Regions from separate parts of the Pseudomonas sp. GL_139_B genome, predicted to be linked through region 1. Evidence: predicted binding sites of a transcription regulator. Region 1 holds the regulator's gene; the other holds the start of a gene.
What was found. The regulator sigma-54, encoded in region 1, starts transcription at its own class of promoters, with help from an activator protein. The targets are predictions, from matches to a motif close to ANTGGCATNNANNTTGCTNT.

Region 1 (7,740 bases):
TTGCGTCATCGAGAATGACAAAGCGTAACGAACTTGCGTGAGGGTTTTGATCATTACCGCTATAATCGCGGCCCTTCATCAGGCTATACGATTTCCGACATGAGCCAATCCAGTGACCTGATTCAATCAGCACAACGCACCCTGCGCCTCGAACTCGAAGCCGTAGAAGGCTTGCTGCCCCACATCGACGCAGATTTCGTACGCGCTTGCGAGATGATTCTGGCCAGCAAAGGCCGCGTGGTGGTGGTCGGCATGGGTAAATCAGGACACATCGGCAACAAGATCGCCGCGACCCTGGCAAGCACTGGCACCACGGCTTTTTTCGTCCACCCGGCCGAAGCCAGCCACGGCGACATGGGCATGATCACGCGGGATGACATTATCCTGGCCCTGTCGAACTCCGGCTCCACCAATGAAATCCTGACCTTGCTACCCCTGATCAAGCGCCTGGGCATTCAATTGATCAGCGTGACGGGCAACCCGGATTCCCCGTTGGCCAAGGCCGCCGAGGTCAACCTCAACGTTCATGTCGAACACGAGGCCTGCCCGCTGAACCTGGCACCCACCTCCTCCACCACGGCCGCCCTGGTGATGGGTGATGCCCTGGCCGTCGCACTACTGGAAGCTCGTGGCTTTACCGCTGAAGACTTCGCCTTTTCCCACCCCGGTGGCGCGCTTGGCCGACGCCTGCTGTTGAAAGTGGAGAATGTCATGCACGCCGGGCAAGATTTGCCACAGGTTCAGCGCGGTACCCTGCTAAAAGACGCATTGATGGAAATGACCCGCAAGGGCCTGGGAATGACCGTCATTTTGGAGGCTGATGGCAAACTGGCCGGGATCTTCACCGACGGTGATTTGCGTCGCACACTGGATCGCAGCATCGACATCCATAGCGCCACCATCGAACAGGTCATGACAGCTCATGGCAAGACCGCCCGCGCCGAAATGCTCGCTGCCGAGGCCTTGAAAATCATGGAAGACCACAAAATCAACGCCCTGGTCGTGGTCGACAGCGAAGACCGTCCGGTCGGCGCCTTGAACATGCACGATTTACTGCGTGCAGGAGTAATGTAATGAACACGGACCTGCTGCAACGCGGCCAACAGATCAAACTCGCGGTGTTCGACGTCGATGGCGTGCTGACCGACGGGCGCCTGTACTTTCTCGAAGACGGCAGTGAATTCAAGACATTCAATACGCTCGACGGCCAAGGCATCAAGATGCTGATGGCAGCGGGCGTGCAGACCGCAATCATCAGCGGCCGCAAAACCCCGGTGGTCGAACGGCGAGCGAAAAACCTCGGCATTCCCCACCTTTATCAGGGGCGGGAAGACAAACTGGTAGTGCTGGACGAGCTTCTGGCTCAACTCAACCTAAGCTATGAACAAGTGGCCTACCTGGGTGACGACCTGCCGGACCTGCCGGTGATTCGCCGCGTCGGCTTGGGCATGGCGGTAGCCAACGCCGCCAGCTTCGTGCGTGAAAATGCTCATGGCATTACCGTTGCCCGGGGCGGCGAGGGTGCCGCTCGTGAATTCTGCGAATTGATCCTGCGCGCCCAGGGCCGCCTTGATGCGGCCAACGCTGCGTATCTGTGAGCCCATTATGCTGAGCAAAAAGTTTCGTAACATCCTGCTATTCAGCTGCATCGCCGCGCTGTTCGCTGCGGTCGGCTACTGGAACATCAGCCCGGAACGCTTCCTCGACAAAACTGTGGTCAAGGTCGATGAAAGCGCGATCGACTATTACGCGACCAATGCTCACAGCGTGCAGTTTCTGCCGGACGGCAAATTGCAGTACGAAATGACGTCCGACAAGGTCGAACACCTGAAGGCGTCAGAGGTCACATTGCTGACCAATCCGGACCTGAACATGTTTCGCGGCACCGAGTTTCCCTGGCACGTCCAGAGCGAGCACGGGGAAGTCAACCCGGACGGCACCCAGGTCGAGTTGATCGACTCGGTGCGCATCACCCGTTTTGACGAGAAAAACCGCAGGACCCTGATTACCACCACCCGTATGACTGTGTTCCCGCAGCAGCAATATGCGCAGACCGATCAACCCGTTAGTATCGACGGCGCTGGCGGTGTATCGACAGGCATCGGAATGAAAGCGTACTTGAAAGAAAGCAGGATACACCTGCTATCTAACGTAAGAGGACAGTATGAGGCTCGTTAAAACCCTCCCTATTTTGCTCAGTCTGGGCGCAGCACTGGGAAGCGTGAGCGCCTGGGCTCTGCCGAACGATCAAGACCAGCCTATCCGCATACAAGCCGACGACGCCCAGCTGGACGACAAGAACGGCGTTGCCACCTATACGGGCGACGTGATCATCACCCAGGGTTCGATGAAGGTTACCGGCAATAAAGTGACCATGACGCGCACCCCGGCGGGTGACATCGACGTGGTGACCTCGGTGGGCAATCTGGCCTACTTCGAGCAACTGCAAACCGCAGGCGACCCCAAGCCTGTCCAGGGCTGGGGTGTGACCATCCAGTACCTCGCCGCGAAAAATCGCGTCGTACTGATCGACAAGGCAAAGGTTATCGACAAGGACAACAACATCACCCAAGGCGAGAAAATCGTCTACGACACCGACAAAAAGCTTGCCAGCGCCGGTCGCGCTACCGGCAGCAAGGTGACCGAATCGCGTCCGCGTATCGACATGGTGATCCAGCCGAAGAAGAAAACCGACGAGCAAAAGGCCCCGTAATGGCAACTCTGAAAGCTCAGCATCTGGCCAAGAGCTACAAGAGCCGCCAGGTCGTGCGTGACGTCAGCCTGTCGATCGACAGCGGTCAAATCGTCGGTCTGCTGGGTCCTAACGGCGCCGGCAAGACCACCTGCTTCTACATGATTGTCGGCCTGGTTCAGGCCGATCAGGGCCGTGTGCTGATCGACGATCTGGATGTCAGCCACCAGCCAATGCACGGTCGTGCAAAGGCCGGTATCGGCTATCTGCCGCAAGAAGCGTCGATCTTCCGCAAACTCTCGGTCGCCGACAACATCATGGCGATCCTCGAGACCCGCAAGGAACTCGACAAGGCAGGGCGTCGCAAAGAGCTGGAAAGCTTGCTGCAGGAATTCCACATCAGCCACATCCGCGACAACCTCGGCATGAGCCTGTCAGGTGGTGAACGCCGTCGCGTGGAAATCGCCCGGGCATTGGCTACCAACCCGAAATTCATCCTGCTCGACGAACCATTCGCCGGCGTGGACCCGATTTCGGTAGGCGACATCAAACAGATCATCTACCACCTCAAGGCCAAGGGCATTGGCGTGCTGATCACTGACCACAACGTCCGTGAAACCCTGGATATCTGCGAAACCGCCTACATCGTCAACGATGGTCAGCTGATCGCTGAAGGCGATTCCGCCACTATCCTGGCCAACGATCTGGTTAAAGAAGTCTATTTGGGCCATGAGTTCCGCCTGTAAGCGTTGAGGTGTCTGACTGTTCTCTCGGGCGCTTGTCTCGATAAAAAATCAACATTTTTTTATTGTTACAGCGCTCTAGGCAAACGCTGCAGTTTCGGGCATATAATTTGCTTATGTTTGGCGCTCCGGCGCCCTGTAGTGGATGGCGCATGCGCGCCGGCGAATAAGGTGTTAAGCCCCTGCCATGAAACCATCGCTAGTCTTGAGAATGGGCCAGCAGCTGACGATGACACCGCAGCTGCAACAGGCCATCCGCCTGCTCCAATTGTCGACCCTGGACCTGCAACAGGAAATCCAGGAGGCCCTGGAGTCCAATCCGATGCTCGAACGCCAGGAAGATGGCGACGACTTCGACAACGCCGACCCCTTGGCCGACAAAGCCGAGCAACAACCCAACGCCGACATTCAAGAGCCCTCCTACCAGGAAACCGCTCCCACGGTTGACAACCTCGAGGAAGGTGACTGGAACGAGCGCATTCCCAATGAACTGCCGGTTGATACCGCATGGGAAGACGTTTACCAGACCAGCGCCAGCAGCCTGCCGAGCAACGATGACGACGAATGGGATTTCACCACTCGCACATCGGCCGGTGAGAGCCTGCAAAGCCACCTGTTGTGGCAACTGAATCTGGCGCCGATGTCCGACACCGATCGCCTGATCGCCGTGACCCTGATCGACTGCATCAACAATCAGGGCTATCTGGATGAAACCCTCGAGGAAATCCTCGAGGCCTTCGATCCGGAACTGGACATCGAACTGGACGAAATCGAAGCCGTCCTGCACCGCATCCAGCAATTCGAGCCGGCCGGTATCGGCGCTCGCAACCTGGGCGAATGCTTGCTACTGCAATTGCGCCAATTGCCAGCCAAGACGCCTTGGCTCGCCGAAGCCAAGCGCCTGGTCAGCGACTACATCGATCTGCTCGGCAGCCGCGACTACTCTCAGCTGATGCGCCGGATGAAGATCAAGGAAGATGAACTGCGCCAGGTCATCGAACTGGTCCAGAGCCTCAACCCGCGCCCCGGCTCGCAGATCGAATCCAGCGAAGCCGAGTACGTCGTTCCCGACGTTATCGTGCGCAAGGACAACGAACGCTGGCTGGTGGAACTGAATCAGGAGTCGGTGCCACGACTGCGGGTCAACGCCCAATACGCCGGGTTTGTCCGGCGCGCTGATACCAGCGCCGACAACACCTTCATGCGCAATCAGTTGCAAGAGGCCCGCTGGTTCATCAAGAGCCTGCAAAGCCGTAACGAAACCCTGATGAAAGTCGCCACCCAGATCGTCGAGCATCAGCGTGGCTTCCTGGAATACGGCGACGAAGCCATGAAACCGCTGGTCCTGCATGACATTGCCGAAGCAGTGGGCATGCACGAATCGACAATTTCACGGGTCACCACGCAAAAATTCATGCATACCCCACGGGGTATTTATGAGCTGAAATACTTTTTCTCCAGCCACGTCAGCACCTCCGAAGGCGGTGAATGCTCGTCCACAGCGATCCGCGCGATCATCAAAAAGCTGGTTGCCGCGGAAAATCAGAAAAAGCCGTTGAGTGACAGCAAGATCGCTGGTTTACTGGAGGCACAAGGCATTCAGGTGGCTCGCCGCACCGTCGCCAAGTACCGCGAGTCCCTCGGGATCGCGCCTTCGAGCGAACGCAAGCGGTTGATGTAGAGCCACGCCACAGCGTTCCAGTGGTAGATCATCTGATCTACCGCTTTATGCACTGGCAACGAAGGAGAAGCTGTATGCAAGTCAACATCAGTGGACACCAACTGGAAGTGACCGAACCCCTGCGCACCTACATCGGCGAAAAACTCGAACGATTAGAGCGGCATTTCGACAAGATCACCAACGTGCAGGTCACGATGACGGTCGAGAAGCTGAAGCAGAAAATCGAAGCCACCCTGCATATTCCCGGCAATGAAGTGGTCGCAAACGCGGAACATACCGATATGTACGCGGCGATCGACTCGCTGACCGACAAGCTCGATAAACAACTCAAAAAGCATAAGGAAAAGACCCAGAGCCTCCTCCAGGGTGCGACCGGTCGTTAACACTCCCAACCCATGATCCGACTTGAAAACATCCTGACCCCCGGCCGTTCCCTTGTGAACGTGCCGGGCGGCAGTAAAAAGAAAGCCCTTGAGCAAATTGCCAACCTGATCGCCCGGGAAGTGCCGGATCTGGAGATGCAAGATGTCTTCGAGGCTTTGATTGCCCGTGAAAAGCTCGGCTCGACCGGTTTTGGCAACGGCATCGCCATCCCCCACTGTCGCCTTAAAGGTTGCGAGTCGCCCATCAGCGCCTTGATGCACCTCGACGCCCCCATTGATTTCGACGCCATCGACGGCGCTCCGGTTGACCTGCTGTTCGTACTGCTGGTCCCGCAAGCAGCTACCGATGCACACCTGGAACTGCTCCGCCAGATCGCCAGCATGCTCGATCGCAAGGAAGTCCGTGATCGTCTTCGCAGCGCCCCAAGCAACGAAGCCTTGTATCAGGTTGTCCTGGACGAGCAAAACGGTCAGTAATCATGCGTTTGATCATCGTCAGCGGCCGCTCCGGCTCAGGTAAAAGCACCGTCCTCGATGTTCTCGAGGACAACGGCTACTACTGCATCGACAACCTGCCCGCCGGCCTGCTGCCGGAACTGGCGGAAGGCGCCTTGATTCATACCGAATTGCTACAACCGCTGGTCGCTGTATCCATCGACGCGCGTAACCTGCCGAGCCACCTTTCGCGTTTTCCCGAACTGCTGGAAGAAGTCCGCGGCCGGCACATCAAGTGCGATGTGCTGTACCTGGATGCCGATGAAGAAACCCTGCTCAAGCGCTTTTCCGAAACCCGCCGTCGTCACCCGCTGAGCACCGCCAACCGTTCATTGGCTGAGGCAATCGAGGATGAAAGCACTCTGCTGGGGCCGATCGCCGATCTGGCAGATCTCAAAATCAATACCACCCACCTGAACCTGTATCAGCTGCGCGATACCATCAAGCTGCGCCTGCTGAATCAACCGGAAGCCGGCACTGCGTTCCTGGTCGAGTCTTTCGGATTCAAGCGTGGCATGCCGGTGGACGCGGACCTGGTGTTCGACGTGCGCTGCCTGCCCAATCCCTACTGGAAGCCGGAGCTGCGTGCTCAGTCCGGGCTTGATCAACCGGTGGCCGAGTATCTGGCAGCTCAACCGGATGTCGAAGAGATGTTCCAGGACATTTCGTCGTATTTGCTCAAGTGGCTGCCGCGCTTTGCCGCGAGCAACCGCTCTTATGTCACCATCGCCATTGGCTGCACCGGAGGACATCACCGCTCCGTCTACCTGACCGAACGTCTGGGCCAGGTTCTGCAACAATCCCTGAAGAACGTCCAGGTCCGCCACCGCGACCTCAGCTAAAGGATTCACATCGCGATGCCTGCTCTGGAAATCGAAATCATCAACAAGCTGGGCCTGCATGCCCGCGCTTCTGCAAAATTTGTTGGAGTAGCGGGTCAGTATCCGTGCCAGATCAGAGCCGGGCGGACGCCAGAATCGATGGTCGACGGCAAAAGCATCATGGCCATGATGATGCTCGCCGCCGGCAAGGGCACCAGGATCCACCTGAGTACCGAAGGCGAGCAAGAACAGGAAGCGCTGGATGCGCTGGTGAAGTTGATCAACAACTTCTTCGACGAAGGCGAGTAAAAACAGCCCTCTGTAGCGGCAGCTGAAGGCTGCGTCAGGCTCACTCCCACAGGGGGGCGGTGCACGGCACATAAAAAAAGCGCGTTACCTGATAGGTGACGCGCTTTTTTTTTGCAACGTTGAGCGTTAGCTACCCGCTACCGTCATCCGCTCGATCAGCACCGACCCCGTGCGAATGTTGCTGCGCAATTCCAGGTCATTACCGACCGCAACGATCTGTTTGAACATGTCACGCATGTTGCCGGCGATGGTGACTTCCTGCACCGCGAACTGGATCTCACCGTTCTCAACCCAGAAACCCGCCGCGCCTCGGGAGTAATCGCCGGTGACCATGTTCAGGCCTTGGCCCATCAGTTCCGTGACCAACAAACCACGCCCCATGCGACGCAGCAACGCGGCCTGGTCTTCATCCCCATGGGTAACGAACAGGTTGTGCACGCCGCCGGCATTGGCGGTGCTCGGCATGCCGAGTTTGCGCCCGGAGTACGTGCCGAGGATGTAGGAGACCAACTCACCCTTTTCGACGAACGGTTTGGCGTAAGTCGCCAGTCCATCGCCATCGAATGCGGAACTGCCCATGGCGCGCATCAAGTGCGGACGCTCATCGATGGTCAGC
Region 2 (7,740 bases), 2.9 Mb from region 1:
CGAGGGAAAGAATCGCTTCGCCACGGTCCAGGCGCAGGTGAATGCGCAGGTCCGGGTTGAGTTTATCGATCGACGGACGGTCGCCTTGCGGAGTGCGCAGTTTGTCGACGATGGCGTCTTTGACTTTCAAAGCGCCGAAGTGGGTGTTGTCGATACCCGAGCCATGGCCGCTGAACTCGACGGCCAGGGTACCGGCGTTGAGCATGTGGTCTTGCCACTCGATATCCAGCACGCCGTGGTACAGGTCTTCGGCGTCCTTCATCGGGAACCGCTTGAGCACCAGCAGCACCCGGTTCGCCAGACGCGACCACAGGCACAGGCGATAAGCGGTTTCCATGGTCGCCATGCCGCGCACGGCAGAGGTGTGCTCGCGTGCTTCTTCAAGGCCAAGCCCGACGGCTTCCTCGATCAGCAGGCCTTCAAGGCCTTTGGGGCAAGTGAGGAAGATTTCGAATTGATCGGACATTGGATTTTCAGAGCCTTTAGCAGTGAACCGGCAACGCATTGCCGGCCCGGATTTCAATCAGGCGCTTTTCTAAAAGAGCGCCCGCGTGGCACGAAGGTGTGCCGTCCCACCTGTGCTGCTCAGATTAGAAGAGCTTAGATGCACAGGCAGATAAAAAAGTTGATGCAACAAAATGTCACAAGTCGACCCTTCGTCGAATAATGCTTCCATGCAACAGAAGTCATTCTCACTAAAGGATTAGCCTCATCATCCTGCGGGGGGCCGATCATACAGGGCTTTATCAACGAACACGGGCCAAACATCGTGTTACTTATTGCCTTAGCATCTTTATCGTTACGTTCTTATGACAAAACGATCATTCCCTCGATGTGACGCTTTGGTTAGAACTCAACACAGGTTGACGCCGCAACGACGTCAACACCTTGGCTCGCGACGCCGGCAGCGGGCCCCAACGGCAGAAGTTTTTTTCTGCCAGACCTCGATTGAGGTCTACGCGATGAATACAGTCAACAAGTGAGGGCAACACCCTATGAGAAGACTTAAGCGTGATCCGTTGGAAAGAGCATTTTTGCGCGGATATCAATATGGCGTTGGTGGCAAATCCCGTGAGCTTTGCCCATTTACTCTACCGTCAGTACGCCAAGCCTGGATTAACGGCTGGCGCGAGGGACGCGGCGACAACTGGGACGGTATGACCGGCACTGCGGGAATCCACAGACTCAACGAACTTCACGCCGTCGGCAATTAATTACAGGGCCTAACACTCCGACACGACAATCTGATGACTGACTGAATTAACCACGCACGTCCCATCCGGACGGCGGGCTTCGGCCCAGGGGCTCCTTCTAGGAGCCCTTTTTTATGCCTGCTCTCTGGCGAAACGTGTAGGAGCCCGGCTTGTGGGCGATGGCGTCCTTGAGATCGCCATCGCCGGCAAGCCGGGCTCCTGCAGGGGGTTAGCGCAGTGCTGCGATGGCGTCTACCGACTCACGGATCAACGCCGGGCCTTTGTAGATAAAGCCGGAGTAGATCTGCACCAGGCTCGCACCCGCCGCGATTTTCTCGGCTGCGTGTTTACCTTCGGTGATGCCGCCCACGGCGATGATCGGCAAGCGACCTGCCAGTTCCGCCGCCAGCACTTTCACGGTGTTAGTGCTCTTGTCGCGAACCGGTGCGCCGGACAGACCACCCGCCTCGTCGCCGTATTCCATGCCTTCGACGCCAACGCGGCTCAGAGTGGTGTTGGTGGCAATCACCGCGTCCATCCCGGTTTCAATCAGCGCTTGTGCGACTTGTGCGGTTTCTTCGTCGGTCATGTCCGGCGCGATCTTGATCGCCAGCGGGACATGTTTGCCGTGGCGCAACGCCAGTTCCGCGCGGCGCGTGGCCAGATCAGCGAGCAACTGCTTGAGCGAATCGCCGAACTGCAGGCTGCGCAGGCCCGGGGTGTTGGGCGAGCTGACATTGACCGTCACGTAGCTGGCGTGGGCGTAGACCTTGTCCAGGCAGATCAGGTAATCGTCGACCGCGCGCTCAACCGGGGTGTCGAAGTTCTTGCCGATGTTGATGCCCAGCACGCCTTTGTACTTGGCTGCCGCCACACGGGCCAGCAGATAATCGACGCCAAGGTTGTTGAACCCCATGCGGTTGATGATCGCCTCGGCTTCCGGCAGACGGAAGATCCGTGGTTTCGGGTTGCCCGGTTGCGGGCGCGGGGTGATGGTGCCGATTTCGACAAAGCCAAAACCCAATTGAGCGAAACCGTCGATGGCCGCGCCGTTTTTGTCCAGACCGGCCGCCAAACCCACCGGGTTGGGAAAATCCAGGCCCATGACCGACACTGGCACTTTCGCCGGGGCCTTGCACAGCAAGCCGTTGAGGCCCAAACGCCCGCCCGCGCCGATCAGGTCCAGGGACAAATCGTGGGAGGTTTCCGGGGAAAGCTTGAACAACATCTGACGGGCCAGGGTGTACATGGGCGGGTTTGACTCTGGGCTGAAAAGTGGCGGCAATTATAGCCGCGCATCGAGGTTGCAGGCGAGGCGCGCGATGAAATCAGCGAGCGATGGCATATGCCTTGCACCGTCACCGGTACCAGCACTTATCTCACGGCGGGATGAGTCGAAAGACAACGGCGTCGTCACTGGACCTTGCTCTGGCAAGCAGCCTGTACGGCGTTTTTTTTATGCAAGGTACTTATTGATGATTGAAGTTCCAGCCAACCCTCTGGCCTGGGTCAATGGCAGCGATGCCCCGGAAAAGACCGACATCAATCTCGGCTTCATGGCCCTGAGCGACTGCGCCTCGGTCGTGGTCGCCGCCACGCAGGGGTTCGCCCAGCCCTACGGCCTTACCCTGAACCTCAAGCGTCAGTCGTCCTGGGCCAACCTGCGGGACAAACTGGTCAGCGGCGAACTCGACGCAGCCCACAGTCTGTACGGCCTGGTCTATGCGGTTCACCTGGGCATCGGCGGCGTGGCCTCGACCGACATGGCCGTGCTGATGGGCCTGAACCAGAACGGCCAGAGCATCAATCTCTCCCACGGCTTGCAAGCGTTGGGCGTGACCAGCCCTGAAGCACTCGACCGCCACGTGCACCAAACTCGCTCGAAACTCACCTTCGCCCAGACATTTCCCACCGGCACCCACGCCATGTGGCTGTATTACTGGCTGGCGAGTCAAGGCATCCACCCGTTGCAAGATGTCGATAGCGTAGTGGTGCCGCCACCGCAAATGGTCGCGCACCTGCAAGCGCAGCGTATCGACGGTTTCTGCGTCGGCGAACCCTGGTCCGCCAGTGCCGTGCAGCAGAATCTCGGCTTTACCCTGGCAACGTCGCAGACCATTTGGCCCGATCACCCGGAAAAAGTCCTCGGCTGCACCCGCGCGTTTGTCGAGCAATACCCAAACACCGCGCGGGCGTTGGTGATGGCGATCCTGGAAGCCAGCCGGTTCATCGAGCAAAGCACGGAAAACCGTCGCAGCACCGCACAACTCTTGAGTGCGCCCGACTACCTCGACGCCGCCCTCGACTGTATTGAACCGCGTCTGCTGGGCGATTATGCCGATGGGTTGGGCAATCGCTGGCAGGACCCGCACGCGCTGCGCTTCCATGCCAGCGGCGAGGTCAATGTGCCGTACCTGTCCGACGGCATGTGGTTCATGACCCAGTTCCGGCGCTGGGGTTTGTTGCGCGACGATCCGGATTACCTCGGCGTGGCCCGTCAGATTCAACAACTGGACTTATACCGTGAGGCCGCCAGCGCGGTCGGTGTCAACGCCAGTGGCCAGGACATGCGCAGCAGCCAGTTGATCGACGGCAAAATCTGGAACGGCTCCGATCCATCCGGTTATGCCCGCAGCTTCAAGTTGCACGCTCTGAGCGACAGCTCGCAACGATTCGCTCAGCGCTGACAGGAGACTGCAAACATGCTGCGTATCCTGCTGATCAACGATACCGCGAAGAAAGTCGGCCGCCTCAAAGTCGCCCTGACTGAAGCCGGGTTCGAGGTGATCGACGAGTCAGGCCTGACCATCGATTTGCCCGAACGCGTCGAAACGGTGCGTCCGGACGTGATTCTGATCGATACCGAGTCACCGAGCCGCGATGTGCTGGAGCAAGTGGTGCTGGTGACTCGCGACCAGCCACGGCCAATCGTCATGTTTACCGATGAACATGACCCGGGTGTGATGCGCCAGGCAATCCAGTCCGGGGTCAGCGCCTACATCGTCGAAGGCATTCACGCACAACGCTTGCAGCCGATTCTCGACGTGGCCATGGCGCGGTTTGAAAGTGACCAGGCGTTACGCGCCCAGCTTCATGCCCGCGACCAGCAATTGGCCGAACGCAAGCGCATTGAGCTGGCCAAGGGGTTGCTGATGAAGATGAAGAACTGCAATGAAGAAGAGGCCTACACCCTGATGCGCCGCCAGGCCATGAGCCGGCAGCAGAAGCTGATCCAGGTGGCGGAGCAGATTATTGCCATGAGTGAGTTGCTTGGATAACTCGATCATTGTGGCGAGGGGGCTTGCCCCCGCTGGGTGGCGAAGCCGCCCTATGCATTCCCTCAGGCATACCCTGCACACAGGTCTTGCGACGGCTTCGTCGCCGGACGGGGGCGGGCCCCCTCGCCACAAAAGCAGATTGTTGGCACAGATCTGGCTTAGCAATCACCACAGGTAACCAACGGCGGTTGCCCCACCTACGACAAAGACGTCGCTCACCTCTTTTGCCCTTGGCGAATCAGGTAGCGGCGTTTTTTCGTTTTGGCCCCACAGCCCGGGGCCGGTGGTGCGGCCCTTAGGCGCCCCACCTGATAGCTCATGACTCCTTCTCGAGACTCTTCACAGCTGAGGTGCGCGATGAATTCAAGCTTCTGGAAATCCGGCCATACGCCGACACTGTTTGCGGCCTTCCTCTATTTCGACCTGAGCTTCATGGTCTGGTACCTGCTTGGCCCGTTGGCCGTACAGATCGCCGCCGACCTGCACCTGACCACCCAACAACGCGGGCTGGTGGTGGCGACGCCGATTCTGGCCGGGGCCGTTCTGCGCTTTATCATGGGCATGCTGGCGGATCGTCTGTCGCCAAAAACCGCCGGGCTGATTGGCCAGGTGATCGTCATCTGCGCGCTGTTCGGCGCCTGGAAACTCGGGATTCACAGCTACGAACAAGCGCTGATGCTGGGCCTGTTCCTCGGCATGGCCGGTGCGTCCTTCGCCGTCGCCCTGCCGCTGGCCTCGCAATGGTATCCGCCGCAGCATCAGGGCAAAGCCATGGGCATTGCCGGCGCAGGCAATTCGGGCACGGTGCTCGCCGCGCTGATCGCCCCGGTATTGGCCGCCGCGTTCGGCTGGAGCAACGTGTTCGGCTTCGCCTTGATCCCGCTGATCCTGACCTTCATCGTCTTCGCCTGGTTGGCGAAAAACGCACCTGAACGGCCGAAAACCAAGTCGATGGCCGACTACTTCAAAGCCCTGGGCGACCGCGACAGCTGGTGGTTCATGTTTTTCTACAGCGTGACCTTCGGCGGCTTCATCGGCCTGGCCAGTGCCCTGCCCGGCTACTTCAACGACCAATACGGCCTGAGCCCCGTCACGGCCGGTTACTACACGGCGGCCTGCGTGTTTGGCGGCAGCCTGATGCGCCCGTTGGGTGGTGCGCTGGCAGACCGTTTCGGTGGTATTCGCACGTTGCTGGCGATGTACACGGTGGCGGCAATCTGTATCGCTGTGGTGGGTTTCAATCTGCCGAGTTCCTACGCGGCACTGGCGCTTTTCGTCTGCACCATGCTCGGATTGGGCGCTGGTAACGGTGCGGTTTTCCAATTGGTGCCGCAACGCTTTCGTCGCGAGATCGGTGTGATGACCGGTTTGATCGGCATGGCTGGCGGTATCGGTGGCTTTGCATTGGCGGCAGGCATGGGCGCGATCAAGCAAAGCACCGGCAGCTATCAACTGGCTTTGTGGTTGTTCGCCAGCCTTGGCGTTCTGGCCTGGTTCGGTCTGCACGGGGTGAAACGTCGCTGGAGAACCACCTGGGGTTCGGCTGCCGTGACGGCGGCTCGGGTCTGAGACCTCGATGAGCCTGCAACTGAGCTTTGCCCAAGCCAGCGCCACCGGCCCGCGGGAGGAAAATCAGGATGCCCTGCGCCTGGTGACACCGGCCCCGGCGCTGGCGGTCAGCAAGGGTTACCTGTTCGCGATTGCCGATGGGGTCAGCCAATGCGCCGACGGCGGTCTCGCGGCCCGTTCGACCTTGCAGGCCCTGGCGCTGGACTATTACGCCACCCCGCAAACCTGGAGCATCGCTCAAGCATTGGACCGCTTGCTGCTAGCGCAAAACCGCTGGTTGCAGGCCAATGGCGGCGGGCAACCGTTGCTGACCACTGTCAGTGCTTTGGTCCTGCGCGGCAGGCGTTTTACCCTGGCCCATGTAGGAGATTGTCGGGTGTATCGCTGGCACGCGGACCAGTTGCAACGCGTGAGTGAGGATCATGTCTGGGACCAACCGGGCATGCAGCATGTGCTCAAACGTGCGCTGGGGCTGGATCAACATCTGGTGCTGGATTTTCTCGATGGCGAATTGCGCTTGAATGAGTGTTTCGTGCTGCTCAGCGACGGCGTTTGGGCGGTGTTGGGCGACACCGCCATTGCCGCTATTCTGCGAGATCAGCCCGATCTGGACAGCGCGGCGCAGACCCTGGTGAATGCCGCGCATCTGGCCGGCAGTCAGGACAATGCCAGCGCCCTGCTGGTGCGGGTCGATGCCCTGGGTGAAACGAGCATTGGCGATGCGCTGATGCATTTACAACAATGGCCATTGCCACCCGCGCTGAAACCCGGTCAATCCTTCGAAGGCTGGCACGTCGAAGGCGTACTCGGCCACAGCCAGCAGTCACTGCTTTACCGGGTTCGCGACGGGCAACAACAACCCTGGCTGTTAAAAACCTTACCCGCTGCGCTGCAAGACGATCACCTGGCAGGCCAAGCGTTGCTGTCGGAAGAGTGGTTTCTCAAACGCGTGGCCGGACGGCACTTTCCTGAAGTCCATGCCGCCAGTCAGCGTCAGCATTTGTACTACGTGATGCGCGAATACTCCGGATCTACGCTGGCAGAACTGCATACGGCTGTAGGTCCACTATCCCTTGTTCAATGGCTGGATGTGGCCGAACGCGTGTTACGGGCGGTCGGCATGCTGCATCGACGGCAGATTCTGCACCGCGATATCAAACCGGAAAACCTGCTGCTGGGTGACGACGGCGAGTTGCGCCTGCTGGATTTCGGCCTCGCGTATTGCGCGGGCCTGTCAGAGGATCAACCTTCTGCCCTGCCTGGAACGCCCAGCTACATCGCGCCGGAAGCCTTTCGCGGAGATGCACCGACCCCACAACAAGATCTGTACGCGGTTGGCGTGACGCTGTACTTCCTGCTGACCGGGCATTATCCCTACGGTGAAATCGAAGCATTCCAGCGACCGCGGTTCGGTGTACCGGTCAATGCCAGTCGTTATCGGCCGGACTTGCCGGAGTGGATTGCGCAATGTTTGGAACGCGCCGTCGCGGCGGATCCAGGCCAGCGGTTTGAAACGGCGGAGGAATGGCTGCTGCTTCTGGAACAAGGCGAGCGCCGCAGTTTGAGCGTCCGTCCCAGACCGCTACTGGAACGCGAACCGTTGAAGGTCTGGCGGACAATGGCATTGGTGTCGTTGCTGTTGAATCTGGTGCTGCTGGTTCTTGTATTTCATGGTTGATACCGAGTCGCGCCCATCGCGA

Region 2: a site for sigma-54 is predicted at 2,531-2,550, ahead of AC3ISI_RS19890 (CmpA/NrtA family ABC transporter substrate-binding protein). Genes of this name have one in related genera too.

Annotation. Positions count from the first base shown of each region.
Region 1 is NZ_CM174403.1:935,178-942,917, reverse strand. It holds gene AC3ISI_RS04125 (KpsF/GutQ family sugar-phosphate isomerase) at 100-1,074, shown strand; gene AC3ISI_RS04120 (KdsC family phosphatase) at 1,074-1,598, shown strand; gene lptC (LPS export ABC transporter periplasmic protein LptC) at 1,606-2,178, shown strand; gene lptA (lipopolysaccharide transport periplasmic protein LptA) at 2,165-2,713, shown strand; gene lptB (LPS export ABC transporter ATP-binding protein) at 2,713-3,438, shown strand; gene AC3ISI_RS04100 (RNA polymerase factor sigma-54) at 3,623-5,116, shown strand; gene hpf (ribosome hibernation-promoting factor, HPF/YfiA family) at 5,191-5,499, shown strand; gene ptsN (PTS IIA-like nitrogen regulatory protein PtsN) at 5,512-5,976, shown strand; gene rapZ (RNase adapter RapZ) at 5,979-6,836, shown strand; gene AC3ISI_RS04080 (HPr family phosphocarrier protein) at 6,852-7,124, shown strand; gene pmbA (metalloprotease PmbA) at 7,251-7,740, opposite strand, start outside.
Region 2 is NZ_CM174403.1:4,364,220-4,371,959, forward strand. It holds gene rlmKL (bifunctional 23S rRNA (guanine(2069)-N(7))-methyltransferase RlmK/23S rRNA (guanine(2445)-N(2))-methyltransferase RlmL) at 1-466, opposite strand, end outside; gene rmf (ribosome modulation factor) at 996-1,214, shown strand; gene AC3ISI_RS19885 (quinone-dependent dihydroorotate dehydrogenase) at 1,423-2,442, opposite strand; gene AC3ISI_RS19890 (CmpA/NrtA family ABC transporter substrate-binding protein) at 2,669-3,880, shown strand; gene AC3ISI_RS19895 (ANTAR domain-containing response regulator) at 3,896-4,471, shown strand; gene AC3ISI_RS19900 (nitrate/nitrite transporter) at 4,829-6,040, shown strand; gene AC3ISI_RS19905 (bifunctional protein-serine/threonine kinase/phosphatase) at 6,048-7,718, shown strand.